3 regions of the Arthrobacter arabinosi genome follow, and region 2 is predicted to be linked to each of the others. Evidence: riboswitches for the same ligand, from Rfam matches in the RefSeq annotation. Region 2 holds a riboswitch; each other region holds the start of a gene.
The links. Region 2 has a riboswitch for cyclic di-AMP ahead of ACX80P_RS16715 (C40 family peptidase). Riboswitches for the same ligand answer to the same signal wherever they lie in the genome.

Region 1 (5,372 bases), on a different contig from region 2:
CGATCAACCCCGAGGCGTGGCGCTGGTTCCGCCGTAACCTCGGCCGGGACGAGGTGCCCGTCGTCGACACCTGGTGGCAGTCCGAGACCGGTGCCACCGTGCTCTCCCCCGGTCCCACGGACACGGACCTCAAGCCGGGGTGCGCCGCGCGCGCCCTGCCGGGCGTCAGCACGCGCATCGTCGACGAGGACGGGCGGACGGTCCCGCCGGGCGTGCAGGGCCTGATCGTCGTCGACCGGCACGGCCCCGCGATGGCGCGGACCGTCTGGGGGAACCCGCAGCGCTACCTCGACTCCTACTGGCGGACGTTCGCGGCGCAGGGCTGGTTCCTGGCGGGTGACGGCGCGCGGTACGACGACGACGGCGACACCTGGATCCTGGGCCGCGTCGACGACGTCATCAATGTCTCGGGCCACCGGCTCTCCACGATCGAGATCGAATCGGCGCTCGTGGCGCACCCCCTCGTCACCGAGGCAGGGGCCTGCCCCGTGCCGGACCCGCTGACGGGTCATGCCATCGCGGCCTTCGTGGTCCTGGCGGCCGGAACGGCCCCTGACGCCGACGTCGCCTCGACGCTCCGCGCCCACGTCGCCGAGGCGATCGGGCCGATCGCGCGGCCGTCAGCCGTCGTCGTCGTGCCCGATGTACCGAAGACGCGCTCCGGCAAGATCATGCGGCGCCTGCTGACACAGCTCTACGAGGGCTCACCGCTCGGGGACACCACGTCCCTGCAGAACGAGGGGTGCATCCCGGGCATCCAGGCGGTGCTCTCCCGACGCTGACGCCGGCCCCGGGAAGTGGTTAAAAGAAGGAAGCGGCAGTGCCCCGTCCAAGCACTGCCGCTTCCCGCGTGTGGTTCGTTCCAGGATCAGCGAGCGACCCGGACGAAGGCAGCACCGGCGAGGTCCGAGAGCGGGTGCTGCATGGTGCGGTTCGACCCGTTCATGCCGCTGCTGATGACCTGGCCGCCGCCGGCGTAGATCGCAACGTGGCCGCCGGTGATGACGATGTCGCCGGGGGCGGGAGTCGTCACGGTGGAGCCGAACTGGAAGAACTGCGAGGGGCCGAGGTCGCCCACGGAGATCCCTGCGGCGCGCAGTGCGGTCTCGACCAGGACGGTGCAGTCCTGGATGGCACCGGCGGCGAGCTGGGACTGGGCGGACGCCAGCAGGATGCCGCCGACGCCGCTGGAGGAGGCTGCGACCGGCGTGATCTTCGCCGAGGCCAGGTACACGCCCGACCCCGGAGCCGTGGACACGGCCGGAGCGGGGGCGATGGCGGCGGCCTGCTGGACCGGAGCGGCAGGAGCCACGAGGGCCGCGGGAGCAGCAGCGGGTGCGGGCTGGGGCGCGGCGGCAGGGGCTGCCACGGGCACGGACACCGTCCGGGCGGGGGCCACGGCGGCACCGGCCGCCGGGAGGGTGATGGTGTCACCCGGGAAGATGATCGATGCGACGGACAGACCGTTCGCGGTGAGGACCGCGGTCAGGTCCGCGCCGTATCGTGCCGAGATGGCACCGAGGGTGTCGCCGGCGACGACGGTGTGCGTCGTCGGGGCAGCGGCGGGGCTCACAGCAGCTGCGGGGGCAGCCGGTACGGCGGGTGCCGCGGCAGCAACTGCGACGGCAGGGGCCGTCGTCGTGCCCTGTGCGGAGTACTCACCGGCGTTGGCGGTGCCGACGGCGGTGAGCGCGAGGCCGGAGGTGACGGCGGCGATCGCGACCGGACGGCCCACTGTGGTGGCGTGGGCCTTGGCGGCGCGGGACAGGCCCTGCAGCGCGAGGTTGCCGTCGACGTCGGCCCGGTGGCGCGCTGAAGTGATGTTTCGTGACACGGTTGTATACCTCTCCCATGCCTGCGGGGTGAGCTGTCGGGTTCGGATGGGAGTCACCCGGCCACACGCATCACGGTAGGTGCTGCGGTGCGACTTAACCCCGAGGGCGCCTGCAGGTGGTCCTGCGCGCCCGGTGGAACTGGTGGTTCCCCCGTCCCTGCCTTCGTGGTTGCGAACGAGTCCCGGACGACGGCAGGGCTCGGCAATCCGTCCAGGAGCGCCCCACGGTCGCGGAGGCACGTGCCGACCCTACCCAGCGCACCTCCGGTTTGTCACATTTGAGTAACGGGAGGTAGGGTGCCCCTCATCCGCGCAGGGCCCGCCAGCGACGGACGGCGAGGAACGACCCTGCCGCGCTGAGCGCGAGCAGCACGGACTGCTGGACGTAGTACCCCTGCGTGACCGCCGATTCCTGGTCACTCACGGCCACGAGGACGCTGCTCGCAAGGGCGAGCGTCAGCGCGATCCCGACGTACCCGAGCGTCTGCCACAGCCTCCGCTCCTGCACCCGGCTCGCCGATCTCCATTCCTCCATCCCCCCAGCCTAGGTGCCGCGCGCCGTGTGTGCCGTCGGACGCGAGGCGCTGGACCGCAACCCCGGCTGCACACGACGACATACGGTTTGGTTCTGCAACCGCGCAGGTGTCAGACTCGACCCGACCATCCCGAGCGGCCGAGAGATCTGGCTCAGCGACGCCGCAGCAACCCTGGCCTCCGCATACCCGCGGCGGCATGAGGGTGCTACTGCCAGACCGATGGAGGAACCATGAGCGCACCCACAGCCGCCTCCGGCACCGACGTCGCCCCCGCAGCTTCCGCAGCTTCCGACTCCAGCAAGGCAGGTATCTGATGGCAGAACGTTCCTTCGGTTTCCGCACGCGTGCACTCCACGCGGGCGGCACTCCCGACGCCACCCACGGGGCCCGGGCCGTCCCCATCTACCAGACGACGTCGTTCGTGTTCAAGGACACCAACGACGCCGCGAACCTCTTCGCCCTGCAGAAGTACGGCAACATCTACTCGAGGATCGGCAACCCGACGGTCGCCGCGTTCGAGGAGCGCATCAGTTCCCTGGAGGGTGGGATCGGGGCGGTCGCGACGGCGTCGGGCATGAGCGCGGAGTTCATCACCTTCGCGGCGCTCTGCCAGGCCGGGGACCACATCGTCGCCGCGTCCCAGTTGTACGGGGGCACCGTCACGCAGCTCGACGTCACGCTGCGCCGGTTCGGCATCGAGACCACCTTCGTCCCGGGGACGGACCCCGCGGACTACGCGGCCGCCATCCGGGACAACACCAAGGCGGTCTACGCCGAGGTGATCGCGAACCCCTCCGGTGAGATCGCCGACCTCGCCGGCCTCGCGAAGGTCGCCCACGACGCCGGTATCCCGTTCATCGTCGACTCGACGCTCAGCACCCCCTACCTGGTGCGCCCCATCGAGCACGGCGCGGATATCGTCATCCATTCGGCCACCAAGTTCATCGGCGGGCACGGCACCACCCTCGGCGGCGTGATCGTGGAGAGCGGCCGCTTCGACTGGGGCAACGGGAAGTTCCCCATGATGACCGAACCCGTGCCCTCCTACGGCAACATCCAGTGGTGGGCGAACTTCGGGGAGTACGGGTTCCTGACGAAGCTGCGGACCGAACAGCTCCGCGACATCGGGCCGTCGCTCTCGCCGATGTCCGCCTTCCAGCTCCTGCAGGGTGTGGAGACCCTCGCGCAGCGCCTGGACGAGCACCTCGGGAACGCCCTCGCCGTCGCGGAGTGGCTGCAGGCCGATCCGCGGATCGAGTACGTCAACTACGCCGGGCTCCCCACCCATCCGCATCACGAGCGGGCGAGGACCTACCTGCCGCTGGGCCCCGGATCGGTGTTCAGCTTCGGCATCAGGGGTGGCCGCAAGGCGGGCCAGAAGTTCATCGAGTCGCTGCAGCTGGCATCACACCTCGCGAACGTGGGTGACTCGCGCACCCTCGTGATCCACCCGGGCTCGACGACGCACCAGCAGCTCTCGGCCGAGCAGCTCGCCGCGGCGGGCGTGCCCGAGGACCTCGTGCGCATCTCCGTGGGCCTGGAGGACCTGGACGACATCCTCTGGGACCTGGACCAGGCCCTGGACGCTGCGGTGAACTCCTCGGACGCCGAGTTCGAGGACCTGCCGCAGGAAGCGGCCGGGGAGAACGACGACGACGCATCGGCAACGCGTGCAGTGGGAGTGGGAGCATGAGCGCCGGCAGCACGACACCGGAACGGACCTGGGAGGGGCCGTCGGCGCCCCAACGGCTGGCCCTGCTGAGGAATGCGCGGTCGGTCGCGATCGTCGGCGCCTCGGACAAGCCCTCGCGCGCGTCCTATTTCGTCGCGACGTACCTGCAGTCCTCCTCCCCCTACCGCCTATACTTCGTCAACCCGGTGGCCAGGGAGATCCTCGGCCGGCCGGCCTACGCGTCGCTGAGGGACCTGCCGGAGGTACCCGACGTCGTCGACGTGTTCCGCAGGCACGACGACCTGCCGTCGGTGCTGCAGGAGACGCTCGACGTCGGCGCGAAGACCCTCTGGCTGCAGCTGGGATCCTGGCACGAGGACGTCGCGCGTGAGGCCGAAGCCGCGGGCCTCGACGTGGTGATGGACCGGTGCATCAAGATCGAGCACGCACGATTCCACGGCGGGCTCAACCTGGCCGGGTTCAACACCGGGGTCATCTCCTCGAAGCGGCAGATCACGTCCTGACGGAGGTCCGTCACGGTCGGCGGCCCCGTGTCCGCGGGTTGTCCCGGAGCCGGCCACCCGGGGAAGGGAGTCTCCGCGGGTTGCCCGGCCGGGGGCTGCTCCGCGGACTGTCGACGTGCCCGGGGAGCCGGGCCCCGGGCGCAGGACCGCCGGGCGTCGAGCGCGCAGGAAGAAGGCCGCACCGGGGCCCGTCTGGGGGATGAGCCCCGGTGCGGCGCTCGCAGGGGGTGATCGACCGACGGCGGCGAGAAGTCACGCTCGTCCTGTCGTCTCCCGGATCCTGTCCCGACTGCCTACTTCAGGGCGTTCGAGGCACGCCGCTTGTTGAACACGTCGAACCCGACGGCCAGCAGGAGCACCATGCCCTTGATGAACTGCTGGACGTCGATCCCCACGCCGAGCAGGGACATGCCGTTGTTGAGGACACCCATGATGAGACCGCCGGTGATGGCACCGATCACGGTGCCCACGCCGCCCGTCACCGCCGCGCCGCCGATGAACGCCGCCGCGATGGCGTCGAGCTCGAACAGGTTGCCGGCGCCCGGGCCCGCAGAGTTGAGCCGGCCGGTGAAGATGAGTCCCGCCAGTGCGGCCAGCACGCCCATGTTGACGAACAGCATGAAGTCGATGCGCTTCGTGTCGACACCGGACAGCTGCGCGGCCTGGAGGTTGCCGCCCCGGGCGTAGATGTGGCGGCCGAAGACGCTGTTGTTCATCACGGCGCTGTACGCGACGATCAGCACGCCGAGCACCACGAGGACGATCGGCGTCCCGCTGCGCGAACCGGCCAGCAGATAGGTCAGTCC
Region 2 (5,372 bases):
AAGCCGGTGAGTCCGCGTGGTTTGTAAATGGACAGCCCAAGAGCGACACCCAGAACGATGAGGGCCGCGCCGGCGTGGAGGACGGGGGATGCGTTCGGCAGCAACTCCCCCGGTCCGACGGACACGGCGGGGTTGCGGGCGGCGTCGGCCAGAAGGGTGAGTGTCTCCATATAGAGGAGCAGGACCACGGTAGCGAGGACCGTAGTCAGTAGTTTCACGATCACCCAGTAGTGGCGGATGAGCCCCCAGGGGGTGCCGAGCGACTGGATGATCCCTGTGACGAGCGAGGCGATACTCAGGGGCACGAGGGCCAGCCGCCCGATGGTCTCCATCGAGGCGTAGGCGGCGCGCGTCATCCATTCGTCCTGGGTCGTGGCGGCGGCCATGGCAAGGATGAGGAACGCCGCGACGGCACCAAGCCACCCGACGGACGTGCCCACATGAAGGATGAGGGCCGCCTTGCGCAGGCGCGGGGGCATCACCATCAAGACGAAGGGGCTTGGCTAACACCGGTTGCTGAGTCACCAAGGGCCCCGTGCATCCCGGGGCCGTGCTGGATGCCCAGCGCCTGGGAGATGACCAATGCTGCGGCGATAACCAGGACGATGACGAGAAAAACCTTCACCCAGCGGGGCATTGGCGGGCGAGGCGGACGCCGGTCAGCTTGGGTTCGAGTGTCGACCCGATCGATAGGGGGCCGATCCGATGATTCCGCCATGCATGGTCCTCTCAGCGCAGCAATTAATTGCTCAATACAAACTGTACAGGTGCTGGACAGGTTGTATTAGGTGGAGCGCTTTGTAGGGTGAACACATGGGGAAGTTGTGGAAGGACACCGTGCAGGAACACCGGAGCTCTGTCCGGGAGGCGGTGCTGGATGCGGTGGCACGACTTGTGGGTCAGGGTGGGGTGCCGGCTGTGTCGATGACGAAGGTTGCTGACGTGGCCGGAATCTCCCGGGCGACCCTCTATAAGTACTTCCCGGATGTGGAAGCGTTGCTCGCGGCGTGGCACGAGCGGCAGGTGAATCAGCATCTGGTTCATCTTGATCAGGTGCGCGTTCACGCGGAACGAAGTGGGGACCCGCTTCAGACGCTGACGTCGGTACTTGAGGCGTACGCGGTGATGTTGCAGCAAGCATCCAGGTCGGAGGCGCCCGCGTTCTTGCACCAAGGTCCACATGCTGCCCAGGCGCAGGAGCATCTGCGCGACTTTCTTGAGGCCTTGATTGGAAGCGCCGTAAAAACTGGCGCGCAGGAGGCCGGAGGAGGTATCCGCTCGGACATTGCCCCGCGGGAGCTTGCCCTGTTCAGCCTGCACGCTGTGAATGCGGCCGCAGCCCTGCCCTCTGCCGATGCAGCCCGCAGTCTGGTCGGCGTGATCGTGGACGGCTTGGTACTACGTCCATAGGTACGTCCATAGGTCCGCTTCCGGTGAGCGCTCATAAGGAGCGGACAGCGGCGTGGGGTGTTTTGGGCAGAGAAAAAGCGGCAGGCGCCCCCGTCCAGGGCACCTGCCGCTTCCTCAGTCTATGGAGACGGCGTTCAGGTCAGCGGGTGTTAGCCGTTGACGCGCACGAAGGACGAACCGGCGAGGTCCGACAGGGGGTGCTTGATGGTGAGGTTCGCACCGTTCATGCCGCTGCTGATGACTTCGCCGTTGCCGACGTAGATGCCGATGTGGCCGGGGCGGATGACCAGGTCACCGGGGGCGGGCGTGGAGACGACCGTGCCGTACTGGTAGAACTGTGTCGGGCCGAGGTCCCCGACGTTCAGGCCGATCGAGCGCAGGGCCCGCTCGACGAGGATGGTGCAGTCCTGGATGGAGCCGAGCTGGCCGTAGGCCGAGGCGACCAGGGCCGCACCGACACCGCTTGCCGAGACATCGCCGGCGGGAGCCGACGGCTGGATCGGGGTGATGGCAGCCGAGGCCAGGGAGTAAGTGGGCTGAGCCGCTACAGGAGCAATGGCAGCTGCAGGGGCCGGGGCGGTGTAGGAGGCCTGGGTTGCCGGTGCTGCGGCGGGCACAGCAGCAGGGCTGACGGCGGCCGGGGCCCACGTCGAAGCAGCGGAAGCACCGGAAAGGGTGATCTGCTGGCCCGGGTAGATGACCGAGGCGTAGGACAGGCCGTTCTGCGCCAGGAGCGCGTCGACGCTGATGCCATGCAGGGCGGCGATGCCACCCATGGTGTCACCCGCAACGACGGTGTGGACGCCGGCTGCTGCAGCGGGAGCCGCGGTAACAGGTGCTGCGGTGACGGGAGCCTGAACGGTAGTGCTGGCTGCTTCCTGCGTGTAGGTTCCGGCCTGGGCGGGAGCTCCTACAGCGAAGACGATACCGCCGGTCGCAGCTGCGATGATGGCCGGCTTGCCCAGCGCTACAGCGCCGGTCTTCGCGGAATAGGACAGCCCTTCAAGGGCGATCGAGTGATTGACGGTGGCGCGGTGGCGCGCTGAAGTGATTCGTGACATGCGTCGGTTGCCTCTCCCATGCCTGCGGGGTGAGCTGTCGGGTTCGGATGGGAGTGCACCCGGCCGCTTCATCCCAAGGGACGGAAATAAAGCGACTTAACCCCAAGGACCACGCGTGGTGGCCCGTACATCTTGGGTCCCCCGTTCCTGCCATACGGATATGAACGGACGTATCCCCGGCAGCGGCAGGACTCGGCATTCTGCCCGGGAGTGTTCCAGCTGGTGCTGTGAACACTCGATGAGAATACCCCCCGCTGGTATGAAATGTCACGTTGGGGTAACGAACGCGAGGGACACGCCGGGTGCGACACGCCGCGCTCCGTGGAAGCCTGCCCGGAGGCGGGCTTCGCTGGGGCCCGCCATGTCAAGGGCGCACCCGCACTCCCGTAGCCTGAGGCACCTTTCCAGAGCGAAACAGGAGATGATTAAGGCGTGAAGAAGATCTCACTTCACCCCTCTTGTTTATATACCCCCAAGGGGTATATATTTTTGTTGTCGAAAGGAACGACGTGACCACCGAAACCGAGGCTTCTGTTCAGCGGGGATACACCGCTGATAAGGACGCCTACCTCCGCAGGCTCAAGCGTATCGAGGGCCAGGTGCGCGGTATCGCCCGCATGGTCGATGAAGACAAATACTGCATCGACATCCTCACCCAGGTCGCGGCCATCAATAAGGCCCTGCACGCGGTGAGCATCGGCTTGCTCGAAGAGCACATTGCGCACTGCGTTGTCGGAGCAGCTCATGAATCCACCCAGTCCGGGGATTCCGCCGCCGTCGACGCGAAGGTCAAGGAAGCGACCGACGCGATCAGCCGACTGCTTCGTTGACGGTCCGCCGGCAGCCCCGCCGGCTCCGGGCAACCCTGCCGGGTGCCAGATCCCATTCCTCCCCGCTCTGCCGAGAAAGAGAACATCCCATGCAAACGACCATTAACATCACCGGTATGACCTGCGGCCACTGCGTCTCGTCGGTCATGGAGGAACTTTCCGGCGTGCCCGGGGTCGAGGGGGTCGATGTGCAGCTCAACGCCGGTGGGGTCTCCACAGCGACGATCACGGCCGACGTGGATCCCGATCCGGCAGTGCTGAGCAAAGCAGTAGAGACCGCCGGTTACACGGTCGTCGACAGCTGACCCTCACACCACCACAGCCTGCATCCCGAACGGGATCCCCACCGCACCCGTGCAGGGCACAGTTCACTTCCGCAGAGGAGTCGGCACGAGGATCTTCGGGGCGCCACTACTGTACTGAACCCCTGGCGCCGCCAGGCAAGCGGTAGAACAGGGCCAGCGAAGCAGTACTTCCCGACGTCGTCCAGCGGTGCCATCGAGCACCGCGCCTCACCAGAGGCACCTCACCCACAGCACGTCATCGAAGCCACGGCAAGGAACTAGACGCATGAGCACCGACACAGGCGTGGGCACCACCGCCGGACAGATCATCGATCTCGACATCGAGGGCATGACCTGCGCGTCCTGCGTAAGCCGGGTGGAACGTAAGCTCGGGAAAATCGAGGGCGTTCAGGCCTCGGTGAATCTCCCACTCGAGTCCGCGACCGTCACGGTACCCGAGGGCGTGAGCGTCTCCCAGATCATCGACACCGTCAACGCCATCGGTTACAAGGCGACCCTGCGCAGCGCCGGCCAACCGACTCAACAGCCCGCTACCGAAGCCACGGCAACACGCGTGGCCACCCCTGCAGGTCCTTCGTCTACTGGTGCCGGCGATGACACTGCCGGTGTAGCCGAGCCCGGCCACCGGGTCGGTCCGGGACCGGAGGGGAACGCGCCGTCGGGGCTAGGCGGGTTCGCCGAATCACGGGAAACCGTTGACGCCGCCACGTCCCGGGACGACGCGAAAGCCTCAGTCACGGAGAGAAAAATCAGGTCCCTGAAACGGCGCCTCATCATCGCAGCCGGTTTCACCATCCCGGTGACGATCATCTCGATGCTGCCGACAGCCCAGTTCCCGCACTGGGGGTGGGCTGCCCTTCTCCTCTCCCTGCCCGTGGTCACCTGGGCGGCCTGGCCGTTCCACCGGGCGGCCGCAATCAACGCCCGCCACCTCTCATCCACCATGGACACCCTGGTGTCCATCGGTGTCGCTGCGGCATTCCTGTACTCCACCTGGCAGCTCATCGCTGATCCAATGCTGACCGCCCACACCGGCATGGACATGAGCGCCCACAGCCTCTACTTCGAAGTGGCGGCCGTCGTCACAACCTTCCTGCTGCTGGGCCGGTTCCTCGAGGCCAACGCAAAACAGCGCGCAGGAAACGCGCTCAAAGCACTGCTGAACCTTGGAGCGAAGGAAGCAACCGTCCTGCGCGACGGGGTAGAAGTGAAAGTTCCGGCAGCATCCCTGACTCCCGGAGACGTCTTCGTCGTGCGCCCTGGCGAGAAGGTAGCCACCGACGGCTTCGTCATCGAGGGCCGCAGCGCGGTCGACACCTCCCTCATCACCGGTGAATCCGTTCCCACCGAGGTCGGCCCGGATGACACGGTGATCGGCGCGACGATGAACACCAGCGGACGCCTGCTGGTCAAAGCCACCAGGGTCGGCAGTGAGACAACCCTGGCGCAGATGGGACGCCTCGTCAGCGCCGCGCAGAGCGGCAAAGCACCGATCGCCAGGCTCGCTGACCGCATCAGCGCGGTCTTCGTGCCCATCGTTTTGCTCATCGCCGTCCTGACCTTCGTGATGTGGATGGTCCTCACCGGGGATACGGGCTCAGCGTTCACCGCGGCCGTCGCAGTCCTCGTGATCGCCTGCCCGTGCGCCCTTGGCCTGGCGACACCGGTCGGCCTGCTCACCGGAACCGGCCGGGGCGCGCAGCTGGGCATCCTCATCAAGGGGCCCCAGGTCTTGGAGGACACACGCACCGTAAATACGATCGTGC
Region 3 (5,372 bases), on a different contig from region 2:
AGTGCGGCCGGTGCCTGGAGCCACTGCGGTTCGACCGTGAGGTGGAGATCCAGGAGCTCTTCTTCTACAGCGACTCCGCGTCGCTGTCGGTAGAAGAGGACGAAGAACAGCACAGGGTGGAAAACGATTCGGTCGATCTGGAACCCGTGCTGAGGGATGCAGTGGTTACGTCGCTGCCGTTCCAGCCGGTGTGCCGGGAGGATTGCCAGGGGTTGTGCTCCGAATGCGGAGCCCGGCTCAACGATGATCCCGACCACCACCATGAAGTTTTGGATCCTCGCTGGTCGGCCCTTGCAGGGCTGGCAGGCACCGCCGCCGAGCAGGACGCGGCACCCAAGTCAGAGTTCGACGAGAAGGAAGAGAGTTAGCCGTGGCTGTCCCGAAACGGAAGATGTCCCGCGCGAATACCCGCGCACGCCGGTCCCAGTGGAAGGCAACCGCCCCCAAGCTGGTCAAGACCCTCGAGAACGGCCGGGTCACCTACAGCCTCGCCCACCAGGCCAAGGTTGTCACCGACTCCGCCGGCACCCCGCTGTTCCTCGAGTACAAGGGCCGCAAGGTAGCCGACGTCTGACAGCGGACCCGCGCCCCGACGACAGGCCCCCACGCCTGCCGGGCGCCGGTCCGGTGCTGGATCAGCTGATGCAGTTGTGAAGAATACGGAAGACCTCACGAAGCGTCTCGGTGTCGATATCGACGCCGGGACGCTTCGTCTTGCCCTGACGCACCGTTCCTACGCCTACGAGAAGGGCGGCATCCCGACGAACGAGCGCCTCGAGTTCCTCGGCGACTCCGTGCTCGGACTGGCGGTCACCGACGCGCTGTACCGGGACAACCCGGACCTGTCCGAGGGGGAACTGGCCAAGCGGCGCTCCGCCGTCGTGAGCACGAAGGCCCTCGCCGGGGTCGCCCGCACGCTGGACCTCGGTGGCTACGTGCTGCTGGGCCAGGGGGAGAAGCTCACCAACGGGCGGGACAAGGCCTCGATCCTCGCGGACACCATGGAAGCCGTCATCGGGGCCGCCTATCTCAGCCACGGCATCGAGACGGCCCGCGCGATGGTGATGCGGCTGATCGGCCCGCTGCTGCGTGATTCCGCCGTGCTCGGCGAGGGGACGGACTGGAAGACCCGCATCCAGGAGACGGCCGCTGCGCGAAGGCTCGGGACCATCGACTACCAGGTGGACGGGACAGGGCCGGACCACGCCCGGACGTTCACGGCCCGCCTCGTGATCGGCGGCACCGAGTACGGCTCCGGGTGCGGCCATTCGAAGAAGGAAGCCGAGCAGGCGGCCGCGGCCGAATCCTGGAAGACGCTCTCGGCGGCGCCGGATGCGCCCCTGCCGGACGGCGCCGCCGGCGAGGCCCCAGCCGGCAGGCGCGCCGCCGGATCCGTCGACGGATCCTGAGTGCCCGAACTTCCCGAGGTCGAGGTCGTGCGGCGCGGCCTCGAGCGCTGGGTGGCGGGCCGCGCCGTGGAGTCGGTGGACGTCCTGGACCCCCGGTCCCTCCGCCGGCATGTGGACGGCGTCGAGGATTTCAAGGGCAACGTCGTCGGTGCCCGCGTGGCGGACGTGGTACGCCGGGGGAAGTTCCTGTGGATGATCCTCGAGGACGCCGACCAGCCCGGCAGCCCACCGAACGTCGCGCTCATGGCGCACCTCGGCATGAGCGGGCAGCTCCTGGTCGAACAACCCGACGCACCCCTGGAGAAGCACCTCAAGGTCCGGCTCACCCTCTCCCCGGCGACCGACGGCGAAGGCGCCCCGCTGCCGGCAGAGCTGCGATTCGTCGACCAGAGGATCTTCGGCGGCATGTTCGTCGCGCACCTGGACTCGACGCCGGACGGCCTGCCCGGCGGGCGGGGCACCACGGACCTCCCCCTCATTCCCCACCAGGCGGCGCACATCGCCCGCGATCCCCTCGATCCGGCATTCTCGGCGGACGCCTTCCACCGGCGGCTCCGGGGGCGCCGCACGGGTCTGAAGCGCGCCCTCCTCGACCAGGGGCTCATTTCGGGGATCGGCAACATCTACGCCGACGAGGCGCTCTGGGCGGCACGGTTCCACTACGCGCGGCCCACGGACACCATGCGACGCCCGGACACCCAGCGCATCGTCGACGCCGTCACGTCGGTGATGGAGCGGGCACTGGCGGCCGGCGGCACCAGCTTCGACTCCCTCTACGTCAACGTGAACGGGGCGTCGGGCTACTTCGCCCGCGACCTCGAGGCCTACGGGCGGGAGGGCCGGCCCTGCCGCCGGTGCGCCTCCGAGGGAAGACACACGCTGCTGCGCCGCGAATCGTTCATGAACAGGTCGTCCTATCTGTGCCCGTACTGCCAGCCCAGACCACGCAATGCACGGTTCTGAGATGTCCGGTGAAAAAAAGTGACATTCGCCTCGTGATCTAAATGTGACAACCGGCGTTACCAGCCGGTACGGTAGGTCTCGCGTCCGATCCACAACGGATGGGCGCCCTTCCTCACACTGCCTAACCCTGTCGATGAGGATGGACCGTTCGCACTACACATTCGACAGGGGCGGGGGAACCACTAGCGGACCCGACCACGGGTCCTAGGGGTAAAGACACGCGCAGACCAGCGCTGGGGGCGATGGTCTGCAGGAAACGTGTCCGGATGTCCCATCCGAACCCGACAGCTAACTTCGCAGGCATTGGGAAAGGCATCAACATGTCCAAGCAGAGCCATAACGCGCGCCACCGGGCCGTCCCCACGCGCATCAACCCCTTCATCACGGCGTCACGCGCCGTCTCCGCGAGCGCCTCCGTCGCCGGCAAGCCTGCCGCCGTCGTCGCCGTCGCTTCCGGCATCATGTTCGGGGCATCGCTCCCGGCGAACGCCGCAGGCGAGATCAGCACCCAGCCCGCAGCAGCCTCCACCGCTGCCGCAGGCACCCACACCGTGCAGTCCGGCGACACGCTCGGTTCCATCGCGGCGATGCACGGCCTGAGCCTCGATACCCTGTTCGCGGCCAACGGACTCGGCCACGCGTCGGTCATCTACCCCGGCCAGTCGATCTCCCTCGGCGGTTCCGCTGCTCCTCAGCAGTACTCGGTGCAGTCGGCGTCCGTTGTCGCAGCTCCGGTTGCGGCTCCGGTTGCAGCCCCTGTCGCCGCACCGGCTCCCGCAGCAGCTCCTGCCGCTCCGGCAGCCACCCCCGCCTTCAGCCTCCAGTCCGCAGCGTCGATCACGCCTGCCGGCGGCGGCGGCATCGTCGGAACGGCGATGCAGGGTGTGGGCTCGGGGTACGTCTACGGTGGAACCTCGTTCGGTGCCTGGGACTGCTCGGCCTTCGTGCAGTGGGCCTACGCCCAGAACGGCATCAGCCTGCCCCGCACCACCTGGGCCCAGTTCGCTACCATGACGCCCACCAGCACCCCCCAGCCGGGTGACCTCGTGAGCCAGAACGGCGGCAGCCACGTCGGGATCTACCTCGGCAACGGCCAGATGGTCAGCGCCCTGAACGCCTCGCAGGGCACCCTGGTCCACTCGGTCAACGCCATGTCCGTGGACGGCTACTACACCCGCTAGTCGACGGTGCGGGCTGTACGGCCCGCACCACCAGCACGACGCGGTCAGAAGGACGGGATGCATCACGCATCCCGTCCTTCTGCGTTCCGCAGCCGTCGACGGCGTGGGATGGGTGCTCGGTGTGCCCGTGTGGCGGTCGATCGGCGGCACGACCGGCCGCGGCTGCACCATCGGGCGCAGGAAGGACGAGGCGGAAGCGGGCCTCAGCGGTAGGACGCGGCCAGGCGCTCGAGCCCTTCGTCGACGCCGACGGACGGACGCCAGTCGAGGACGCTGCGCGTGTGCCGCTGGTCGAACCAGTGGGCCGTCGACAGCTGTTCGGCCAGGAAGCGGGTCATCGGCGGCTCGCCCGTCCTGCCGAGCCGGAGCCAGGCCCGCTCGATCACCGATCCCGCGCTCCTCGCCACGGCTCCCGGGACGGACCAGGCGGGTGGCTCCACCCCGCCGGCCCGGCAGATCCCGGCGAGCAGTTCGGCGATCGGCCGGGGTTCGCCGTTGGTGACGACGAGCGCCTGGCCCTGCGCTGCGTCCATGCGCCGCAGGCACGCGACGATGGCCGACGCGGCGTTGTCCACGTACGTCGTGTCGATCAGGGCCGTCCCGCCGTCGAGCAGGGGCAGGCGGCCATGCCGTGCGCGCTCGATCACGCGCTCGACCAGTTGCGTGTCACCGGGTCCCCACACGATGTGCGGACGGATCGCAGCCACCCGGAACGCCGGCGTCGAACGTCCCAGGGCGAGCAGCTCGGCCGCGGCCTTGGTGCGGGCGTAGTCGCCGCGCGCGTGCACCGGGTCAGCCGGGCCCGCCGGGGCGCCGACCAGCGAGGATCCGTCGTGCGCGACGGACGGGGAGGACACGTGCACGACGTCGGTCACCCCGGCTTCCCGGGCGGCGTCCAGCAGGATGCGCGTCCCGTCGATGTTCGTGCTCTCGAACTCGGCGGGAGCCCCGGTGAAGGAGACCTTCGCGGCCAGGTGGATCACGGCGCTGCAGCCCCGCAGGGCGGCGGCGACGGCGGCGGGATCGGTGACCGATCCGAGGACGTCCTCCGCCCCGGACACCGCGGAGGGCCGGCGCTGGAGGCACCGGACGTCCTCGCCGGCGGCGACGAGGTGGTCGGCGACGGCGCGCCCCAGCATACCGCTCGCTCCGGTGACGAGGACGGTCACAGGGACCCCGCGCGGGCGCCCGAGAGGAACCGCCCGGACCACTGCGCGACGCGCGTGCGGTCGATCTTCGCGTTGTGCCGGATGTCCACGGGGAGGGTGGGAACGGCGATCACGGCGGCCAGGTCCACGCCGTGCGTCCCGGCGGCCGCGCGAGCGGTCGCTGCGAGGGGAGCATCGGCAAGGCTCGGGCGTCGTCCTGCGGCGTCGGTCTCGAGGACCGCGACGACGGCCTGGGTGCCGGCAGGGCCGACCCCCACGAGGGCTGCGAGCCGGACGCCGTCGATCGCCTCGAGCGCCTGCTCGAGCGCCACCGGCGTCAGGACCCGGGACGCGGCCGTGATGATGTGGCCCAGCCGGCCCTCGACCCACAGGCGGCCGTCGGCGTCGAAGTGGCCGACGTCGCCGGTGCGGTGCCACGGAGGCGTCCGTGCGGATTCCTGCTGGGTCCTCCACAGGCGGAAGTAGCGGTCCTTGACGTGGGGGGCGTCGACGAGGATCTCACCCGTCCGGCCCGGCGCGGTCGTCGGTTCGCCCGTCGCCGCGCCGTCGGCGTCGAGCGGGCTGACGACGACGCGCGCGCCGTGCACCGGGAGTCCGACGCACACACCGCCGCCGGCACCGTCGAGGCCGCCCTGCGCGTCTGCCGCGGC

Region 1: it holds a riboswitch for cyclic di-AMP, as region 2 does, so the genes downstream of both, ACX80P_RS13735 (LysM peptidoglycan-binding domain-containing protein) here and ACX80P_RS16715 (C40 family peptidase) in region 2, are expected to answer to the same signal.
Region 3: it holds a riboswitch for cyclic di-AMP, as region 2 does, so the genes downstream of both, ACX80P_RS01175 (C40 family peptidase) here and ACX80P_RS16715 (C40 family peptidase) in region 2, are expected to answer to the same signal.

Annotation. Positions count from the first base shown of each region.
Region 1 covers NZ_JBTNDF010000005.1:162,087-167,458, forward strand. The annotation lists gene acs (acetate--CoA ligase) at 1-782, shown strand, start outside; gene ACX80P_RS13735 (LysM peptidoglycan-binding domain-containing protein) at 869-1,834, opposite strand; cyclic di-AMP (ydaO/yuaA leader) riboswitch at 1,840-2,018, opposite strand; gene ACX80P_RS13740 (hypothetical protein) at 2,139-2,369, opposite strand; SAM riboswitch class I at 2,492-2,596, shown strand; gene ACX80P_RS13745 (O-acetylhomoserine aminocarboxypropyltransferase/cysteine synthase family protein) at 2,684-4,063, shown strand; gene ACX80P_RS13750 (CoA-binding protein) at 4,060-4,566, shown strand; gene mmsB (multiple monosaccharide ABC transporter permease) at 4,860-5,372, opposite strand, start outside.
Region 2 covers NZ_JBTNDF010000018.1:6,411-11,782, reverse strand. The annotation lists gene ACX80P_RS16725 (DUF2269 domain-containing protein) at 1-479, opposite strand, end outside; gene ACX80P_RS16720 (TetR/AcrR family transcriptional regulator) at 814-1,410, shown strand; gene ACX80P_RS16715 (C40 family peptidase) at 1,560-2,471, opposite strand; cyclic di-AMP (ydaO/yuaA leader) riboswitch at 2,478-2,645, opposite strand; gene ACX80P_RS16710 (metal-sensitive transcriptional regulator) at 2,981-3,301, shown strand; gene ACX80P_RS16705 (heavy-metal-associated domain-containing protein) at 3,391-3,606, shown strand; gene ACX80P_RS16700 (heavy metal translocating P-type ATPase) at 3,872-5,372, shown strand, end outside.
Region 3 covers NZ_JBTNDF010000001.1:241,269-246,640, forward strand. The annotation lists gene ACX80P_RS01155 (YceD family protein) at 1-368, shown strand, start outside; gene rpmF (50S ribosomal protein L32) at 371-574, shown strand; gene rnc (ribonuclease III) at 651-1,409, shown strand; gene mutM (bifunctional DNA-formamidopyrimidine glycosylase/DNA-(apurinic or apyrimidinic site) lyase) at 1,410-2,372, shown strand; cyclic di-AMP (ydaO/yuaA leader) riboswitch at 2,491-2,685, shown strand; gene ACX80P_RS01175 (C40 family peptidase) at 2,693-3,553, shown strand; gene ACX80P_RS01180 (NAD-dependent epimerase/dehydratase family protein) at 3,757-4,722, opposite strand; gene ACX80P_RS01185 (alpha/beta fold hydrolase) at 4,719-5,372, opposite strand, start outside.